Regions from separate parts of the Thalassospira sp. MCCC 1A02898 genome, predicted to be linked through region 1. Evidence: riboswitches for the same ligand, from Rfam matches in the RefSeq annotation. Region 1 holds a riboswitch; the other holds the start of a gene.
The links. Region 1 has a riboswitch for glycine ahead of gcvT (glycine cleavage system aminomethyltransferase GcvT). Riboswitches for the same ligand answer to the same signal wherever they lie in the genome.
Positions count from the first base shown of each region.

Region 1 (4,401 bases):
TGGGAGATAACGCATGTTTTAAAGGCCTTCGACGAAGTCTTTGTAGGCAGCTTCATCCATCAGCTCATCAAGCTGGGATTCATCGGTCAGTGTCATTCTAAAGAACCAGCCGTCTGATTCCGGGGCTTCATTGACCAGTGCAGGATTGTCATCGAGCTCTTCATTGACCTCGACAATTTCACCATCGAGCGGGGCGTAAACGTCGCTGGCGGCCTTGACCGATTCAACAACCGCCGCGTCACCATCCTTGGTCAGTTTCTTGCCAACTTCCGGCAGCTCGACATACACGATATCGCCCAGCGACTGCTGCGCGTAATCGGTAATGCCAACGGTTGCCACACCGTCTTCAAGCTCGATCCATTCATGTTCCTGCGAAAATTTCTTAGTCATTTTCCATTGTCCCTGTTGATCAATTCAGTGCCAATGCAGCGTAGCGCCGCTCTCTCTATGATAAATTCTGGTTCTTAGCCGCGGTAATAACGATGCGGCGCGAACGGAAGTTCGACCACCTCGGCCGGGCGCGCCTTGCCACGCACCATAAGATCGACCTTGGTACCCGGTTCGGCAAATTCAATCGCGACATACCCCATGGCAATCGGGCAATCGACGGTCGGGCCAAACCCGCCCGATGTAATCTCGCCGATGTCTTCGCCATCTGCGTTCAAAATCTGGGTGTGTTCGCGTGCAGGTGCCTTGCCTTCGGGCTTGATGCCGACACGTTTGCGATCCGCACCGTGTTCAAGCTGATCAAGGATCACATCCGCGCCCTTGAAACCACCCTCGGCCCGGCGACGTTTGTTGATGATCCAGTTCAGATCCCCTTCAACCGGGGTCGTGGTGGTATCAATGTCGTTACCATACAGGCAAAGGCCCGCTTCGAGGCGTAGTGAGTCACGTGCGCCAAGGCCGATCGCCTCGACCTCGTCCTCGGCCAGCAGCTTGCGTGCAAGCGCCTCGGCATCGGCGTTGGGCACAGAAATCTCAAAGCCGTCTTCGCCGGTGTAACCCGAACGGGTCACAAAGCACGGACTGCCAGCGATGTCGATTTCGGCAAAGCTCATGAATTTCAGATCGGCAACCGATGGTGCAAAGCGTGCCAGAACCTTGGCCGCATCCGGACCCTGAAGTGCCAGAAGCGCACGGTCATCGATTTCTTCAAGCGATACACCATCGCCAAGATTGGCGCGCATGTGAACGATATCATCGTCCTTGCAGGCCGCATTGATCACCAGAAACAGGCTGTCCCCCGCATTGGTAATCATCAGATCATCAAGGATCGTGCCGTCGTCCTGGGTAAATGCGGAATAGCGGGTGCGACCGTGTTTAAGGATGGCGATATCACCGGGCACAAGCTTTTCAAGCTCGGCCACGCGGTTCTCGCCGGTCAAACGCACCTGCCCCATGTGGGACACATCAAACAGGCCTGCCTTCGCACGGGTATGAAGATGTTCGCCCTTCACACCAAGCGGATATTGCACAGGCATGGCATAGCCAGCAAACGGCACCATTTTGGCACCGAGTTCCTCATGCAAATCATAAAGGGCAGTTTTTAGAAGTTCGGATTCTTGATCCGCCATCAGGTTCTCCAAGACAATCGTTGCGAAATATAGCCGACCAGTGGCCAACCACATTCCCCCTCTGTCTTTGGAGCCTGAAAGAATCACATCCGGGGTAGGAAGCCGGTCTGCTTACATCTTCGGCGAGGTGTTCCTGATCAAAAATTCAGGTCACCTGCTTTCCAGAGTCCCATCTCCACGCGGTCCTGTTGCCTGAGAGTTTCCGGGGTGGTTGCTCCTTCGGCGTCCGCCCATCCGATAAGGACTGCGGCCTCTCCCACGTGCATCATTTGGGTATGTTTCTGTTATACGGGTTTCCGCGCAAACCGACCAGCCCCTATTTTTCGGGCATGATCGGCCTGCCGCGTCTCAAACAAACAAACCCGAATAAAATCAATCGGTTCCGAACCGGCGATTATACTCAAGTTGGTCCGCACTCAGCTGGAAACCAAGATAGATTTCGTAATCCGGACCGGTCCAGACATCGTCCAGCGGCACCGACAGGGTGACCTGTTCGTCACGGATACGTGCCATGTTGAGATTGTCGGCAAACGCCATATTAACGTCAAACACCGACTTCTGAATGAAGGTGCCGTTCGGGTCACGCAGGGCGACGAAATATTTGAATTGAACGTTACGGTTTTGGGCTGCCGGTCCAAGCTCGGCGGTAATGATCGGGCTGATGATGACATCAAGTTCCTTGTCATCAAGGTCATAGCCGCAATCACCAAGGTATCCGGTAAATTCGGCTTCGACGATCACATCGGTCAGGTCGCGGCCAGCACCACTGAACTGAACAAGCTTTGCCGTATCCTTTGGCAGATAGGCCGCCGGACAAACCGGGACCGGCTGTTCTTCGAACGGGTTGCCACCGCCGCATGCGCTTAGCAATCCACCAAGCGAGACCATACCCAATGCATAAACGCGCCGAAGTCCGTTACCGATTGTCATCCAAGCCTCTATCAAACCAAATGTTTTCGGGCCGCATCGCGACGACCGGCCCGCGCGCAGTCTATTCTGTCGCGGATGTCGGCACAACCCGCTTGAACGGCCTTGGGCGGTGTAAAACGTCAAAAATTCGGCCAACCCGCACCGACCATTTACCCCAGAGTCATTGCACCGCATGATCAGGCAGGTTATGTAACGTGAATGTTTGAAAAATGCGTCGGCAACGCCCGCACGCAATTGGGAAAGCCGGACCTGTATCATGTCTGACAAAGCCAGCCTTCGGATCGTTCTTGCCAATCCGCGCGGTTTCTGCGCGGGGGTTGATCGCGCCATCGAGATCGTCGAAAAGGCGCTCGAAAAATATGGTGCACCGGTCTATGTCCGCCACGAAATCGTGCATAACAAATTCGTGGTCAATCGCCTGCGCGATATGGGTGCCGTTTTCGTTGACGAACTTGATGCCGTTCCCGATGGCGTGCCGGTGATCTTTTCGGCCCATGGTGTCCCGAAATCCGTGCCCGAGGCGGCCGAAACCCGCAAACTTGAATATCTTGATGCGACTTGCCCGCTGGTCTCCAAGGTCCATCGCGGGGCGGAACGCCATCACGCTGACGGCAAGCATATTCTTCTGATTGGTCATGCCGGTCATCCCGAAGTCATCGGCACGATGGGCCAGTTGCCACCCGGCAGCATGACCCTGGTCGAGACCGAAGAAGACGCCGAAACCATCGAAATCAGCGATCCGGAAAATCTGGCTTTCGTAACCCAGACGACCTTGTCACTTGATGACACTGCCAAGATCATTGAAATCCTGCAACGGCGTTTCCCGTCAATCGCGGTACCGAAAAAGGAAGACATCTGCTACGCCACGACCAACCGCCAGCATGCAGTCAAACTGATCGCGGAAAAGGCCGATGCAATTTTGGTCCTTGGCGCGCCAAACTCATCGAACTCCAACCGTCTGGTCGAAGTCGCCAAACGCGAAGGCTGCACACGGTCGGTTCTGGTCGAACGGGCAAAAGATATCGACTGGTCCAAGCTTGACGGTATTTCAAGCCTTGGCATCACTGCCGGTGCGTCGGCACCTGAAATCCTGGTCGAGGAAGTCATTGATGCCTGCCGGGAACGCTTTGACGTGACGGTCGAGACAATCACGCTGACCAACGAGAATGTCACCTTCAAACTGCCGCGTCAGCTTGCCAGCTAGGTCTGCGGACATGCTTATTTTCAGATCAGGACGACGATAGAACTCATGGCCGTCTATACCGACGTTTCAGACGAAGATATTTCCCGCTTTGTTGCCGAATACGATATCGGTGACGTGGTATCGTTCAAGGGGATCGCAGAAGGCGTCGAAAACACCAACTTCCTCCTTCAGACGACCAAGGCTCCGTATATCCTGACCCTGTATGAGAAGCGGGTAAATCCCGATGATCTACCCTTCTATCTTGGCCTGATGGATCACTTGTCGGCCAAGGGACTGAATTGCCCGACGCCGATCCACGGCAAGGACGGTGTTGCCTTGCGGCGCCTTTGTGGTCGCCCGGCCGCCATCACGTCCTTCCTGCAGGGCATGTCGCCCAGACGCATTCAACCCCATCACTGTGCCGGGGTTGGCGCCGCACTGGCCGAATTGCACTCAGCCGGTCAGGATTTCGAAATGCACCTGCCAAACGCGCTGAGCATCAAGGGATGGCGTTCGCTTTTTGACAGCTGCGCGGAACATGCCGACGATGTCGAACCCGGCCTTGGCAAGATGATTGGCGAAGAGCTCGCATTTCTAGAGGAAAACTGGCCGCACGCCCTGCCCAAAGGCGTCATTCACGCGGATCTGTTCCCCGATAACGTCTTCTTCTTTCCAAACAAGGAAGCCGTTTCCGGGCTGATTGACTTCTAC
Region 1 is NZ_LPXK01000011.1:110,305-114,705, reverse strand. Features, by position in the region: gene gcvPA (aminomethyl-transferring glycine dehydrogenase subunit GcvPA) at 1-15, opposite strand, end outside; gene gcvH (glycine cleavage system protein GcvH) at 19-390, opposite strand; gene gcvT (glycine cleavage system aminomethyltransferase GcvT) at 465-1,577, opposite strand; glycine riboswitch at 1,748-1,846, opposite strand; gene AUQ41_RS11515 (hypothetical protein) at 1,950-2,507, opposite strand; gene ispH (4-hydroxy-3-methylbut-2-enyl diphosphate reductase) at 2,764-3,711, shown strand; gene AUQ41_RS11505 (homoserine kinase) at 3,757-4,401, shown strand, end outside.

Region 2 (4,401 bases), on a different contig from region 1:
TTCCCGTGATTTACGCGACAGGAACTCTTCCTGTTTTTGTTGTTCGGAAAGCTGGTTTTCAAGTTGATCAAGTTGCTGATCAACCTTTTGCAGCGATTGGGCAAAAGAAGGCGCAGGCCCGCCTGCAGCAAAAACCGCAAAAGCGATCAGCGCAGGCAGGGCGATCTCATAAGCTAACTTAGCTCGCAAGAAGCGCGTCATTCTGTTTCAGGCCCTTAAGCAAGGGTTTACCAGTCATTTCTGCCGGTTGCGGCACGCCAAGCAATTGCAGCAAGGTCGGTGCGACATCGGCCAAACGACCATCTTCCAATGTTACCCCTTCCGGACCGTTAACAAGGATGGTCGGAACGAGATTAAGTGTATGTGCCGTGTGCGGTTCACCTGTTTCCGGATCGACCATCACTTCGCAGTTGCCGTGATCGGCGGTAACAAAGGCAACGCCGCCGACCGACTTGATTGCGTCAATCACCTTGCCAAGGCAGGTATCAACCGCTTCTGCGGCCTTCATTGCGGCTTCAAGAATGCCGCTATGGCCGACCATGTCCGGGTTGGCAAAGTTCAGGATGATGGTGTCGTATTTTTCCGACTTGATGGCAGCGACCAGTTTTTCGGTCACTTCCGGTGCCGACATTTCAGGCTGAAGATCATAAGTCGCGACTTTGGGAGACGCGACCAGAATGCGGTCCTCGCCCTCGAATACCTGTTCTTCGCCGCCGTTAAAGAAGAACGAAACGTGCGGGTATTTTTCGGTCTCGGCGATGCGAAGCTGCTTCATGCCGGCTTTGGAAACCACTTCGCCAAAGATGTTTGGCAGGGTCTGCGGCGGATAGATCGCATCCATGTATTTGGCATGTTCGGACGAATATTCGACCATCCCGGCCTGAACGGCGAACTTGACCGGCGTGCCGCGATCAAAGCCGTCAAATTCCGGTGCGCAAAGGGCGGCAAGGATTTCACGTGCGCGGTCCGCCCGGAAATTGGTCATCAGAAGGCCGTCGCCATCCTTCATGCCGTCATAATCGCCAATCACGGTCGGCAGAACAAATTCATCGGTGGTGCCGGCTTCATAGGCGTTGGCAATCGCGGCCTCCGCACTGTCAGCACTGCGGCCATCGGCGTAATTTTTGCCCTGAACCATGGTGAAATAGGCCTGGCTTACACGTTCCCAACGGTTGTCGCGGTCCATGGCGTAATAACGGCCGGTGACGGTGGCGATTTCAACATTGGCATCACCAATCAGGGCGCGGAATTTCTCAAGGAACTTGGCGGCACTTTTCGGTGCGGTATCACGGCCATCAAGATAGGCGTGAATTTTCACCGGCACGCCTGCACCCGCAATGATCTTGGCCAGGGCCGCCATGTGGGCCTGATGGGAATGCACCCCGCCTTCGGACAGAAGACCCGCGATATGGCAAACGCCCTTGGAATCGGAAAGTTTGGCAATGATCTTTTTGACGGTGTCGGTATCGGCGATGCTGCCGGTTTTGACCGCCTCGTCAATTTTGGGCAGTTCCTGCATGACCACACGGCCAGCACCCAGGTTCATGTGACCGACTTCCGAGTTGCCCATCTGACCTTCGGGCAGGCCAACATCCAGACCACAGGCCTTGAGGAACCCGGTCGGATTGTTGGCGTAAAGGTCATCCCAGACAGGCGTGTTGGCAAGGGCGACAGCGTTGTCCTTGCTTTCTTCGCGATAACCCCAGCCGTCCAGAATGCACAGCACCACAGGGCGCGGGCGCTTTACGGAATTCGATACAGTCACGTTCATAAACCCCACAGATAAAGGAAAAGGCTGAATGTCCCGTAAATATGGTGACTTACGGGCTCTTTCGCCATCAATCCCGCCATGCGGACAGGGTGGGTCAGTCTTCGCACACGACAGGTACATCAATTACCCGGGCAATTTAGCACGATTACCGTTGCTTAACAGCATCTGCCGCAGAAAATTTTGCAGATGCAAACCAGTTCTTTTGACAGTGTCTAAAGACGCAGATAGTGTTCAATCTGACGGTGAACCTCTGAGGTGGCAGAAATGTTATCTCGCACCGTGACGGGAGAGTTCGGATATCACGCGATTTGCATGATGTGCGGCGCCGAAGGAGCAATGCCTCATAAACACTCTCAGGCAGATGGACCGTCACGGAAGAGGCTCTGGAGAGAGAAACCAAAAAGCGCCTGGGAGAAAGCTCTGGTCAGGTTTCCACCGAAGGATGAACGCCCCAAGCCGATCTTGATCGGGCAGGGCGGATAATCTCAGGTCAAGGGACAGAGGGGGCAAAAACACCGGTTCGTAAACAGCGCGAAAACAAGCGCGTTATTGAGCCGTGAAGGAGGCCCTTGATGACAAATCCCGCGACCGATCCATCTTCGGGATCGCAAAAGAAATCCCAACATGACGTCAACCTGTCGGTTGTTGACCTTTACACGATTGGTATCGGTCCTTCGAGTTCGCATACGGTTGGCCCGATGCGCGCGGGATATCGTTTCTGCCTTGAACTTGAGGCGCGCAATCTTTTGCAAAAGACCGGCAGTGTCGTGGTTGATCTTTATGGATCGCTTGCCCTGACCGGCAAGGGGCACGCAACCGATACCGCGGTGATCATGGGCCTGAATGGCAAGCGCCCGCGCAATATCGATCCTGATGATATCGTGCCGACTGTGAAGGCGATAGATGAAACCAGCCAGTTGCAGCTTTACGGGCAGTATCCGGTTGCGTTTAATCGCGATACCAATCTGGTGTTTCATTTCACCGAAACCTTGCCGCAGCATCCCAATGGCATGCGGATTACCGCCTTTGACCATGATGGCGTGAAAATCCATACCCAGGAATATTTCTCGGTCGGGGGTGGCTTTATCGTATCCAGTGACGATCACGGTGCGGAATATTCCGGAGATAACATCACCTTGCCATTTCCGTTTTCGTCCGCCGATGAGCTGATGGAAATATGCAAGCGCGAAGGGCGCTCCATCGCGGAAATCATGATGGAGAACGAACAAAGCTGGCGCAGCTCTGATGAAACCATCGCCTTTGTTGATCGCGTTCATGAAGCGATGATGAGCTGCATTGATCGTGGCATCAAAACCGACGGTATCTTGCCCGGTGGCCTGAATGTCAAACGCAGGGCATCGAACCTTTACAAGGAACTGACCGAAAAGCCCGAAGCCGGCCTGCGTGACCCGCTGACGGTGATTGACTGGGTCAATCTTTATGCCCTAGCCGTGAACGAAGAAAACGCCGCAGGCGGGCGGGTAGTGACCGCACCAACCAACGGGGCGGCCGGCGTTATTCCCGCCGTTCTGCGTTATTACGAAAAGTTCGGTGCCAACGCCAATCAGCACAAAATCCGTGAATTCCTTCTGACCGCGGCGGCCATCGGATCGATCTATAAAAAGCGCGCCTCAATCTCGGCGGCCGAAGTTGGTTGTCAGGGCGAGGTCGGTGTTGCCTGTTCAATGGCGGCCGGTGCGCTGTGTGCCGTGCTGGGCGGAACGCCCGAACAGGTCGAAAACGCTGCCGAGATCGGGATGGAACATAACCTTGGCCTGACCTGCGATCCGATTGGCGGTCTGGTGCAGGTGCCCTGCATCGAACGCAACACCATGGGCGCGGTCAAGGCGATCAATGCTGCGCGTCTGGCATTGCGCGGTGACGGCCAGCATACCGTGTCGCTTGATAAGGTGATCGAGACCATGCGCCAGACGGGACTCGACATGCAAAGCAAGTACAAGGAAACCAGTCAGGGTGGTCTTGCGGTCAATGTCAACGTGGTCGAGTGCTGATCCCAACTCTTAAGAATAGGGCGGAAAACCGGGATTTTTGACATCTGCAATGTAAATTAGGCGGTTTTCTGTTCTTGTTTCTTGCGACTTGCGGTTGGTGTTTTGCTATGATTTGCCGACTAAAAATAGGGGCAAAGACCCCAATATCGGTTGGACATAGACATGAGCAAAAAACTGTTCCGCATTTACATCGCGGTCAGTCTGGATGGCTTCATTGCGCGTGCTAATGGTGCGGTGGACTGGTTGGGGGAATATGACCCGGCCGAGTTCGGCTTTGATGACTTTCTGGACTCCGTCGGTACGCTGATCATCGGGCGAAACACCTTTGATCAGGTGATGGAATTTGGCGACTGGCCCTATGAGGCCCGCCGCACAATCGTTTTGACTTCACGCGAACTGCCCAAAGATCGGCCTGCCAATACTGAGGCCTATGGCGGGAGTATCATCGAACTGGTCGATCAATTGCGCGACCGGCGGTCGGCAGATGGTGATATCTGGGTCGTCGGCGGGGGCAGTGTGGTCACACAGTTCCTGTTTGGCGGTTTCGCCGATCAGCTTGATATCTTTACCATCCCGGAAGTGCTGGGGTCCGGCATTTCATTGTTCGGGCGTGACGCC
Region 2 is NZ_LPXK01000012.1:187,049-191,449, reverse strand. Features, by position in the region: gene AUQ41_RS15300 (murein hydrolase activator EnvC) at 1-201, opposite strand, end outside; gene gpmI (2,3-bisphosphoglycerate-independent phosphoglycerate mutase) at 179-1,771, opposite strand; glycine riboswitch at 2,045-2,150, shown strand; glycine riboswitch at 2,153-2,274, shown strand; gene AUQ41_RS15290 (L-serine ammonia-lyase) at 2,344-3,783, shown strand; gene AUQ41_RS15285 (dihydrofolate reductase family protein) at 3,946-4,401, shown strand, end outside.
Region 2: it holds a riboswitch for glycine, as region 1 does, so the genes downstream of both, AUQ41_RS15290 (L-serine ammonia-lyase) here and gcvT (glycine cleavage system aminomethyltransferase GcvT) in region 1, are expected to answer to the same signal.